DNA from 2 places in the Pontibacillus salicampi genome. Region 1 is predicted to be linked to the other one. Evidence: predicted binding sites of a transcription regulator. Region 1 holds the regulator's gene; the other holds the start of a gene.
What was found. Region 1 encodes LexA, which represses DNA repair genes until DNA is damaged. Its sites were predicted from a motif close to CGAACATATGTTCG; they were not measured.

Region 1 (6,152 bases):
AGTATCAATTCCCTTTTCAAGAAGAACTTGTTGAGCACGGACTGCTAGCTGCACTTCAGACCCTGAAGCAAGCAACAGAGCATCCGGAGTTTCCTTTTGTGATTTGCTTACTGTATAAGCACCCTTCTTCACACCCTCGTAATTGGTACCTTCTAAAGTAGGCAGCCCTTGACGAGTCAGAACAAGAGCGGTTGCCTGATCGTTAGATTCCAATGCTAATTGCCAAGCTGCTCTAGTTTCATTTCCATCGGCGGGACGAATAACAGACAACTTAGGCATGGCGCGAAGGGATGGCAGCTGCTCAATCGGTTCATGTGTAGGTCCATCTTCGCCAACAGCAATCGAATCATGTGTGAATACATACGTTACAGGTGTACCCATTAATGCAGATAGACGAATGGCTGGGCGTAAATAATCACTGAATACGAAGAACGTACCGCCATATACTTTTAGGCCTCCATGAAGAGCCATACCGTTTAAGGCACAGGCCATAGCAAATTCACGAACACCAAACCAAATATTCCGTCCTGCATAATTATTTCTTGAGAAGTCTTCTTCTTCTTTTACAGTTGTTTTATTAGAGCCAGCTAGGTCAGCGCTTCCTCCAAAGAAATATGGGATTTCTTTAGATAGGGCATTTATCATTTCACCAGAAGCTGCGCGTGTTGCGAGTTTATCTTCTCCAGGAGTAAAGCTTGGCAGCTTGTCTTCCCATCCTTCTGGCAGCTCACCATTCATGGCGTTAGCAAGCTCTTCCCCTAATTCCGGGTATGCTTCCTTATAGCTTTCGAAAAGCTCATTCCATTGCTGCTCAGCTTCTTCTCCACGAGTTTGTACTTTCGTGGCAAAATCCTGATACACATCTGCAGGTACGTGGAATGGCTCGTGCTCCCATTTATAATGCTCTTTCGTTAGTTGAGATTCCTCTTCACCAAGTGGTGCACCATGAGAAGCAGATTTACCGGATTTGTTAGGAGAACCGAAGCCAATTACCGTCTTCACTTCAATTAAGGTCGGTTTTGTTGTTTCTGCTTTGGCTTTTGCTAACGCTTCACGGATAGTAGTGATATCGGTACCATCTTCCACGCGAAGCACTTGCCAGCCGTATGCCTGGAAACGATCCTCTACATTTTCTGTGAAGGAACGATGTAAATCGCCGTCGAGGGAAATATCATTAGAGTCATATAAGACAACTAGCTTCCCTAATCCAAGATGCCCAGCTAAAGACGCTGCTTCCTGAGAGACACCTTCCATCAAATCTCCATCTCCACAAATGGCATAAGTGTAGTGATCTACAACAGGATAATGCTCTTTATTATATTTCGCTGCTAAATGAGTTTCAGCCATTGCCATTCCCACAGACATAGCTACACCTTGTCCCAGAGGTCCTGTTGTAGCCTCTACTCCTTCCGTGTGGCCAAATTCAGGGTGGCCAGGCGTTTTAGATCCCCATTGGCGAAATTCTTTCAAATCCTCCATCGTTACGTTATAACCGGAAAGATGCAAAAGACTGTATAGAAGCATAGAACCGTGACCTGCTGATAGTACAAAGCGATCTCGGTTAAACCAGCTCGCATGCTTTGGGTTGTGCTGCATAAATTCTGTCCAGAGCGTGTACGCCATCGGCGCAGCTCCCATAGGCATACCAGGATGACCTGAATTTGCCTTCTCTACCGCATCAATTGAAAGAGTACGGATAGTATTAATAGATTGTTGTTCTACTTGTGGTGCCATAATAAAACTCCTTTCCTCGTCGCAAGAGGCGAACTATGTATCAGTTTAATCCTATAATGAAATGGGTTTAGTGACAAGTGGTCCTTGCAAAAAGAATGTCACAACGGGACTTTCTCATCGTTATAGGGTGTGACAAAAGGATTCAATTATACAAAAAAATCCCGCTACAACTACTATTGTAACAGGATAGTGACTCTACTGGCTAACAGATGCCATTAGTGCTTTTTTTGATTTTCTTTATCTTGCTTTAATTTTTCAGGTGTTACATCGTTACCTTCTGGATCCATGACTGTCACAGAACGTAGTTGATTCTTAAATGACTTACGGACATTTTTCAAATATTCCTGACGTAATGATTGTTGTTCTTCTTTTTCTGTATTGGTTAAGCCTTCACTTTTAGATTTATTAGCAAGTGTATTAATACGATCTAATTTGTCTTGAGATAGCATAAACATTCTCCTTTATGATAAAACTTGTCCTCTCACCTATTTGAGCATCTTATTTCGTTTGTGGACTCATTGGAAAAAGGCAAGTTCGATTTATATCGATGCTTGCCTTGCGCATGCTTTATAATAACGTGATTAATCGTTTTTTTCAAGTAATTGAACTTCTCTGTACCGCCTGTGAACCGTTGCTTTAGAGACATCATGTCCCATTCCTCTTAGCGTTGCAGCAATTTCATGGAAGGTAAGCCCGTTATCTCTTAGTCTTACTACTTCCTCTACTGGAAATTCCTTTTTTTCCCGTCCCTTCGCGAGGTGTTGATTAGAAAGATTAGCAGAAGGATCATACCCTTCCTCTATAGCCTTTCTCATTCCCCGCTTTATTTTCAGGTTGTGAATCTTTCTTTGATATTCCTCAACAACTCCAACGATTTGCAGCACCATAGAATCTGACTCAGAAAGCTGTAACGCTCCATTATGAGCAACAGAATAAATAGGGATATTTAGCTTATTCAGTTGATGAAACAAGGCTATTTTGGTGTTTCCTCGACCTAGTCTTGTTTCATCCTGAATAAGTAACATATTCGCTTCCTCGGCGGTGAATAGGCTTAACACTTCAAATATCCCATCTCTTTCCACATCATATCCACTCGCTTGCTCCTCAATTACCTTTATTACTTCGAAATCATTGGCTTCTGCTAGTTCGAGAAGCTCCTGTCGTTGTCGTTTCAAAGATGATACTTGTGTTTCTTTCTCTGTACTCACCCGGCAATAAATAACTGCTTTCATATGCTCTCCTTACTTTCCGTCTAACTTAACGAATTACTCAAAGTCTATTAACTCGTCACCATAGCATAATACATAAATCCCAAGCTCGCCACAAATAATAGAATATAAGCAATGTCTAGTTTTGATAGATTTTGAAACATATGATCCCCTCCGATAAGAACTTTTGTTCGCTTCTGTATTCTATTATATACGAACATCCGTTCTTGTCAACTATTTTTGCGAACGAATGTTTGTATATCCTTACCAAGCGTGGTACAATGTAGGTAATAAAGAATATGTACGAGGTGTAGTGAATATGACAAAACTATCGAAAAGGCAGGAAACAATACTAGATTTCATTAAAGATCGTGTACTAGAAAAAGGATATCCGCCTTCCGTTCGTGAAATTGGCGAAGCAGTCGGCCTTGCATCTAGTTCTACAGTGCATGGTCACCTGGCACGATTAGAGAAAAAAGGATACATTCGACGTGACCCTACTAAGCCTAGAGCAATTGAAGTACTAGAATTAGAGGAGGAAGGTGCAAACCAAATCCCTAGAGGAGAGGCGACCTATGCTCCTGTCATTGGTAAGGTCACTGCAGGCATGCCGATTACAGCAATTGAAAACATTGAAGAATATGTCCCGTTACCAGACACACTGGCGACCCAGGATGATGAAGTATTTGTACTTGTTGTTCAAGGTGAAAGTATGATTGAAGCAGGGATTTTAGATGGAGATATGGTCATCGTACGAAGACAGCAAACTGCTCAAAACGGTGATATTGTCGTTGCGATGACAGAGGATGAAGAAGCAACTGTAAAACGGTTCTTCAAGGAATCCAATCATATTCGACTGCAGCCAGAAAACGCTACGATGGAACCTATCATCGTACAAAACATTTCTATTTTAGGACGTGTTGTCGGGCTGTATCGAAATATTCACTAATTACTAACCATAAACGATGTAATGACAAACACCCTGATGGAAATACCATCAGGGTGTTTTTTCAGAAATCTTTTCCATACTCTTCTAAGACCTAGAAACCCCCATAAATCATGAGGTAATAGTAACTAGAAAGAAGAGGCTGACGAACCTCATCAATGAGTGTTTACCTACCTATGTATCGATTAGCTGCTGCTTCTTTGTTCGTGCAATAAATCCTTCAATACATTCGTCATAAAGTATTGAGCATTTTTAGAATAATACGTTTTGGAACGAGTGACCAAGAAACAGGTTATTACATTCGCTAATAAGAATAGAAATGCTATCACTACGTTTGTTCCAGCAAACAGATAATAGCAGGAAATGGCTAAACAGATAATCAACGATAATTGAAGAATCCCAAGCTCATGTGTCCTGGTTAATAGATAAGCATACCGTTCAGCCAAATAATCCATTTTATGTTTTTCCTTAACATTTGCAAGAGCACTTTGCCACATATACTCTATTTGGAAGTATTTTCGTTCTATGGCATCCTCCTCAATAGCAATACCAACAGCGCTAAGCTCTGATAGTATTTCCTCTGACACCTGTCTAGAGCGATTTAATAGAATCCAATCCATCGCAAAATAAATCTGATGCACTAGATAACCTGCAATTACTCCAATCGAAACGGCCGTAAGCAAGGCAACAATTACTTCCTGTGGCGGCACGTTATTATAGGTTATCGGCTTGTATGCTAAGAGCCTATTAAGTACAGCACCATAAAAGATAACAATCCAGCCAGGTATTCCCCATCTAATTAAATACTTACTTTCCAAATGCATATCGTTCCTCCTCTCTTTTACATTTTACAATTCTGCCATGCTTTGGTAAATCATGTTTCTTATCCCGTGTCCTTGAATTATGGATTATGCTCTTTCATATTGTTCGGAGTTGCTACTAAGTATTAATAAGTTACTGATGCAAAGCATGAAAAGAGCCCTTGATCGTAAAACATCAAGAGCTCCTTACATATTAAAATAAAAATAGTATTAATAAGTGGATAGATACTGCTCACGTTCCCAAGGGTGAACTTGTGTACGGAACATATCCCATTCGATCTCTTTTGACTCAATAAAATGCTCATATAGGTGTTCACCTAAAGCGTCGACCATTGTTTTATCCTGTTTCAAGAGGTCAAGCGCTTGAGCAAGCGTAGCAGGCAAATCCTGTACACCATTACGTTCCCGCTCTTCTTTATCCATTACGTAGATATTACGATCTACTGGTGTTGGTGCCTGTAAATCATTCTCCACACCATCCAGACCTGATGCTAATAGTACTGCCATGGCTAGATATGGATTCGCAGCAGGGTCAACAGAACGAACCTCGATACGTGTACTCATGCCACGGGATGCTGGAATACGAATAAGCGGGCTACGGTTTTGCCCTGACCATGCAACATAGCATGGAGCTTCGTATCCAGGTACGAGACGTTTATAGGAATTAACGGTCGGATTAGTCACAGCAGTAAAGTTCGTTGCATGCTTTATAACACCCGCAATAAACTGATAAGCTGTTTTGCTTAACTGCTGGTCACCATTCTCATCAAAGAAGGAATTCTCTCCATTAGTAAAAAGGGACATATTTACGTGCATCCCCGAACCATTTACACCAAATAACGGTTTTGGCATAAAGGTTGCATGCAATCCATGCTTCCTTGCAATGGTTTTTACTACTAATTTGAACGTTTGAATATCATCGCAGTGCTTTACAGCATCTGCGTATTTAAAGTCAATTTCGTGCTGACCAGGTGCTACCTCATGGTGAGATGCTTCAATTTCAAAGCCCATTTCCTCAAGCTCTAACACAATATCGCGACGACAGTTTTCCCCAAGATCTGTCGGTGCAAGATCAAAATATCCACCACGGTCGTTCAGCTCCATCGACGGCTCGCCTTTTTCATCCAGTTTGAAGAGGAAAAATTCCGGCTCCGTTCCGAGATTAAACGCAGAGAAACCGAGTTCCTCCATTTTCTTCAAATTCCGTTTTAAATTATAGCGAGGACATCCTTCAAATGGTGTGCCATCAGGATTGCAAATGTCACAAATAAAACGAGCTACCTTCCCTTTTTCAGATGTCCAAGGGAATACCACAAAAGTATCGAGGTCCGGGTGTAATAGCATATCGGATTCTTCAATACGAACGAATCCTTCAATAGAAGAACCGTCAAACATCATTTTGTTATCCAGTGCTTTGTCCAGCTGGCTAACAGGAATCTCTAC
Region 2 (6,152 bases), on a different contig from region 1:
GTATTTAAGATTTCAGCAGCCGTCATGCTAGTGCTTGTTATTATCGGTGTTGTTTGGCCAGATGGCCTGGAAGGAATGACAACCACCATAAAGTCTTTTATCGCAAATAAGCTAGGCTGGTATTATTTAATTGGCGTTACATTGTTTGTTATAGTGTGTCTGGCTTTTCTGTTTACGCCACTTGGGAGAATCAAGTTGGGTAAAAAAGGAGATGAACCAGAATTTTCAAGACCTACGTGGATTGCGATGCTCTTTAGTGCTGGAATGGGGATTGGTATTGTCTTCTGGGGGACGGCCGAACCAATAAGTCATTATGCAATTAGCTCTCCAACAGGAGAAACGGGTACTGATCAAGCTATTAAAGATGCATTAAGATATACTTATTTCCATTGGGGCATCCATGCTTGGGCTATATATGGAATTGTTGCGCTTATTTTAGCCTATTTTAACTTTCGCCACGGTCAACCAGGTTTAATTAGTGCAACGCTAAAGCCGTTAATCGGGGAAAAATCAGCTAATGGTCTTTTTGGAAAAGTCATTGATATCCTTGCTGTCATAGCAACGGTGATTGGGGTGGCTACCACGCTTGGTTTTGGTGCGGTTCAAATTAACGGAGGGCTGTCCTATCTGTTCGGTGTACCAACAGGTATCCTGGTTCAATTTATTATAGTAGCAATAGTTACAGTTCTTTTTATGATTTCAGCCTGGAGTGGTCTTGGAAAAGGGATTAAAATATTGAGCAATGCGAATATGGCCCTAGCAAGTGTTCTATTTTTGCTTGTTTTCATCGTCGGACCTACGATGCTTATATTAAATTTGTTTACAAATTCTATCGGAAGCTATATACAGCACCTTCCGCAGATGAGTTTTCGAATTGCTCCTTTAGATCAGGAGACGAGGGAATGGATTAATTCCTGGACTATTTTCTATTGGGCTTGGTGGATTGCTTGGTCACCATTTGTCGGTGTGTTTATAGCAAGGGTATCAAGAGGGAGAAGCATTAGAGAGTTTGTCTTTACTGTTTTAATTGTCCCATCAGTCATTGGCTTCTTGTGGTTTTCGACCTTTGGCGGTACAGCTATCCATCTCGAGCATACAGGTGTGGATACCATTTCAAAATTGGCAACAGAGGAGTCATTGTTTGGGGTATTCTCAAACATCCCTCTCGGGTGGATTGCTTCTATTGTCGCAATGTGTTTAATCGCAACGTTCTTTATAACCTCTGCTGATTCAGGCACCTTTGTGCTAGGGATGATGACGACGGGAGGATCGGAGACTCCAGGTACATCTATTAAATTAACTTGGGGAGGCCTTTTATCTGCAACGGCACTAGCCTTGCTATATACCGGAGGTCTTCAAGCTCTGCAAAACACGATGATTATCGCTGCTCTACCCTTTTCTATCATTATGTTGCTAATGGTGTTCAGCTTTGTTAAAGCAATTTATAAAGAAGGAAAAGAACTAGGTATAGGTCAAATTACGTCGAAGGAGAAAAATAAAACATAACTTCCATGCTGTCGTTTATTTGACAGCTTTTTTTATGAGCTCAGCCGATGGATATGACAGCTTGATTTATTCGTTGGCACAGATAACAATCGTTATCTGTGACTCCGTTGTACCGATTGTAGAAATTGCAATTGGCGGTACAACAGCTTTGCCATTAGTTAGCTCCTGCAAGCAAGTCGCAATTGAGGTCGATTGCGACTTATCTACTTGAGGATGGAGTTCTGAAATTATCGGTAAAGAAGTGTCAAGAAGCTCGGTCTTCTATAGTCGTTCTCTTTAACGAGCGTCACCTATATAGGATGAAGCTCGCTGGTCCTGGGCGGGAAGGAGAGCTTTTCGCATCAGCTCGAATAGAATTGTCTCTACGTTTTTACGAATGGCAGGATTGAAGTAATTTCGTTTTTCTTCATAGCCATCTGCAGTAAACAAGTAGGAAGAAAAGGACTCGTTCTTATTTAAAAAGATGACATGTATTTTTTTTTGCTGCATTATTTGGCGTAAATAGCTGCGCTCTGACTTTCCTTTGTGTTCCATTTTCCGTAACAGCTCTAGATACGGTTCTTTTATCTTATGGGGCCCGTTCTCGATGGTACGTATGTCCTGAGCCATTACAACAAGAGCCATGGAAAGGAACAGAAACCGAGAAGCAAGCTCACGGTCTTCTTCGTTTAAGTAACGCATTGTTTTCCCTCCTGCATAACCGAACGCATGTTCTATTATACCCGATATATATGAGAAAATAAACCTATATATGCTGGAATTTCGTTCCTTCTATGAAAATAGTCCTATTTGCTGTAGCCGAAATGGGTCTTCCATCAAGTACATTGAATGTGGTTTTAACGAAATAAAATAGAGGAAGTAGGCAGAGAGGTACGTTTTGATTTACAATAATAGTGCCATACTTGATGTAAACAGCAGTAATGGGTCAGGAGACGTTGATATAATCCTAATGGAGCGGTAAGGAGCATACATATGAAAAGGTTACAAGAATTAGACCTCGAATCGTTAAAGCAAATGGTGGAAGATGATACATTTGATGACTTTATTATGCAGCTATTAGATCAATACGAACAACTTGGCCCGTTACCTGGTATTGTGCTACCGTTTTTGGAGGCTATTCTCCCATTTTTGCCGTTATTCGTATTTGTAATTGGAAATTCCATAGCTTACGGGCTGCTTAAGGGGTTTTTCTATTCCTGGATTGGAGCGTCTCTCGGGGCAATCGTTGTTTTTCGGGTAATTCGGCGATTGGGTCAGCAGCGATTTTTTCATTTTGTGAGGCGTCATAAACAGGTGCAGAAGGTGATGAGCTGGCTGGAGCGGCACGGTTTTGGCCCGTTGTTTCTGCTTATGTGTTTTCCATTTTCTCCTTCTGCCATTATTAATGTGGTGGGGGCGCTGTCTAAAATTAGCTTTCAGCAGTTTGTCCTTGCAGTTGTACTAGGGAAGGCAGTTATGATTTTTACGATTGCGTATGTAGGGCACAGTATTACGGAATTTGCCCAAAATCCAGTGAAGACTATTGTCGTCGGTGTGTGTATCGCGATTTTTTGGCTGATAGGTAAATATATTGAGAAGCGTCTGCAGCAGAAGGAACAGGAAAAAGTACAGGCGCACGATTAGGACTTATGGAATCCGGGTAAGATGTTGTTAGTACTACCTGGAGGCAAACAAAACATGAATATAAAAACCATTGGAAGATGGATTCGCACGATTCTAATTGCAGTTGTTCTAGCAATGGCCTTTCGTACATTTCTTTTTGCAAGCTATATCGTTGATGGAAAATCGATGCAGCCGACGCTTTATGATGGTAATTTGTTAATGGTGAATAAGGTCGTGTATGATTGGACAGATGTCGATCACTCTGATGTGGTTGTGTTTCATGCCAATCAGGAAGAAGATTATGTGAAACGGGTTATTGGATTACCAGGAGATCGCATTCGTTATGAAAGCGATACGCTTTATTTAAATGGGAAGGCAGTGGAGGAAGACTATTTAAACCCGTATCGTAAACAGGATGGAAAGCCACTTACACAATCTTTCCGATTAGAGGAAGTTACAGAGATGACGGAGGTTCCGGAAGGGCATGTGTTTGTCATGGGAGATAACCGAAGAGAATCGTTGGATAGCAGATACTTTGGTTTTGTTCCTATCGAAACCATTGTCGGCAAAGTCGATGTACGCTACTGGCCGATATCCCAGTTGGCATTAACGTTTTAAAACCATAAATAAAAAGGGAAGTCCTGTCCGCGCTAGTATGTGGCAGGGCTTCTTTATTTGGAAAAGGTGGTTTGCTCCGATTGTTTAGTTTGTTGCGATAGGAAGGGAGGTTTTTCAATGGTCAAGCTTAATAAGGATAAGGAAGCAAAGGTAAGTCCGATGCATGCTAGCACAAAATGAAACGGCATAATAGCTGCTAGAATACTTCCAATACTAGCTCCTGTCAGAAGGGTGAAGGAGTAGATGGACACGGCACTGGCTCGAGACTCCTTTGCAAAGGTTCCAATTAATAAGATGACCATTGGAATTGTAATCGAGGTGGAAGCAATCATAAAAATGGATGCAATGACAAGTGTGATGGTCCCAAATGTCCAAAGAGGTAAAAGAATACCAGCGGTCATACATAATAAGAAGGCTGCGAGTACACTCCTTGCCCCATATAATTGCTGGAGCGGGCCTGCAAAAAAGGCAGGAAGGATACCAATTAATCCAATGAGACGAAAGGTTTGCAAGGAAAATGGAAAGGAAATGTGATCGGTAGTCATGTACACTTCAAAGCTTCCATAGAACATCATTACGGCCATAAGTAAAAAGAAGGAAATACCATAGAGTTTTAGTAAGGGTGGAAACCGAAAAAATGATAAAATAGGAGAGATAGAAATCCTTGTTTTCTTAATCGGTTTGTTAGACTGGATGAGTGTTACTGCCATACTGCATAAGCATAGTAGGTAAAAGAAGAAAAATCCAACGTACACAGTCTGGTACGAGTCTCCCGCTCCTGTCAGGTAAACAGCAATCATCTGTCCAAAAATCCCTGCAAACAAAAAGCCCGTATTAATCATAGCAATGACAAAGGCCTGTTGTTTTCCTTGGAAATGCTGAAAGGTATAAGCAAAGGCGGTAGGGGCAAAGCTTGCTGCCAGGACACCTTGAAAACCTCGAAGGAGAAGGAACAACCAGTAGTATGGTGCCATGCCGACTAGCAGCGTTACAATGGTGAGACAGGCCATTCCTGTAAGTAACAAACGCTTGTGGGAAAAGCGGTCTGCCAGTAATCCAAAGCAGAAAAGTCCGATTGCATAAGGAAGTATAAAAAAAGTGCTGGCGAGGGATGCCTGTGCTATTGACACATGAAATGTTTCGGAAAGCTCCTTTTGTAGGGGAAGCATCGTATATAAATTGCTGGCAATGAAGATGCCGGTTAGGACAAGGGATATACCCATCCAAAAGTGCCGCTGCATGGAATCACTCCTTGAATGCGTTTGGGTTACCCTATGCCAAATGAATAAAATGGTTCCAAGATTGGGGGAAGAAGATGAGTATTCGATTTTTACTTGGTCGGGCTGGTTCTGGTAAAAGTACTAGATGTTTAACAGAAATGAGAGATTTATTGCAGGATTCTCCAGACGGTCCGCCTATTATATATATGGTACCAGAGCAAATGACCTTCCAGCAGGAATACGCATTGCTGAATCAAGAGGGGATAGAAGGGAGTATTCGCGCGCAGGTCTTTAGCTTTTCTAGATTAGCCTGGAGAGTGCTTCAGGAAACAGGTGGCGGTACGAAAAAATTCCTCACCTCTACTGGAGTGCAGATGATGCTTCGGAAGATTACCGAGCAGCGTAAATCGGATTGGAATGTCTTCCAAAAAGCAATAGAGAAGCAAGGGTTTATTGAACAGCTGGAAACGATGATTACAGAATTTAAGCGATATCGAGTGACCCCGCAAACGTTAACACAGCAAATGCAAGATATGGACCGCTTTGTTCATAAAATGCCTGGGGAAGAAACACTGAAGCATAAGCTTGAGGATTTATCCTACATATATGAAGAGCTGTTATATGCATTAAGAGATCAGTATATTGATAGTGAGGATCAGCTACAGCTGCTTGCAAACAAAATAGAGAAGGCGGATTTTCTGGAGGGGGCAGAAATCTATCTGGATGGTTTTCACCGCTTCACCCCTCAGGAATTGCTTGTGCTGCAAGCTTTAATGACAAAAGCTAGTCGTGTCACGATTGCTCTGACTTTAGATGAACCCCGCTACGGGGAGATTGATGAACTGGATATTTTTCATCAGACAGCGCACACCTTCCAGGACATTGAATCTATTGCCAACGAAGTACAGGTTCCTGTGACGGAAATTAAGCATTTATATGGAGAGGTAGGTCGTTTTAAAGAGCGGCATGCATTTGAACACATGGAACACTATTTTCACACACGTCCTGCCCCTGCCTACACGGAAGAAGCGCCCATAACTGTAGCGCAGGCAGTACACCCTAGGGCTGAGGTCGAAGGGGTAGCTCAGGAAATTATGGAGCTTGTCCGGGATAAAGGATATCGGTATAAGGATATGGCATTGTTGATTCGGGAGCCAGAAGTGTATCATGACATTATTATGACGGTGTTTGAAGATTACCAGATTC

Region 2: a site for LexA is predicted at 2,208-2,221, ahead of ACFFGV_RS08040 (YhjD family protein). Genes of this name have one in related genera too.

What each region holds. Positions count from the first base shown of each region.
Region 1 covers NZ_JBHLTP010000012.1:166,209-172,360, forward strand. The annotation lists gene tkt (transketolase) at 1-1,734, opposite strand, end outside; gene ACFFGV_RS15570 (DUF896 domain-containing protein) at 1,950-2,183, opposite strand; gene ACFFGV_RS15575 (YneB family resolvase-like protein) at 2,316-2,966, opposite strand; gene lexA (transcriptional repressor LexA) at 3,262-3,891, shown strand; gene ACFFGV_RS15585 (BA5345 family protein) at 4,074-4,712, opposite strand; gene glnA (type I glutamate--ammonia ligase) at 4,920-6,152, opposite strand, start outside.
Region 2 covers NZ_JBHLTP010000004.1:270,087-276,238, forward strand. The annotation lists gene ACFFGV_RS08030 (glycine betaine uptake BCCT transporter) at 1-1,506, shown strand, start outside; gene ACFFGV_RS08035 (hypothetical protein) at 1,568-1,717, shown strand; gene ACFFGV_RS08040 (YhjD family protein) at 1,783-2,187, opposite strand; gene ACFFGV_RS08045 (TVP38/TMEM64 family protein) at 2,479-3,129, shown strand; gene lepB (signal peptidase I) at 3,184-3,726, shown strand; gene ACFFGV_RS08055 (MFS transporter) at 3,780-4,967, opposite strand; gene addB (helicase-exonuclease AddAB subunit AddB) at 5,042-6,152, shown strand, end outside.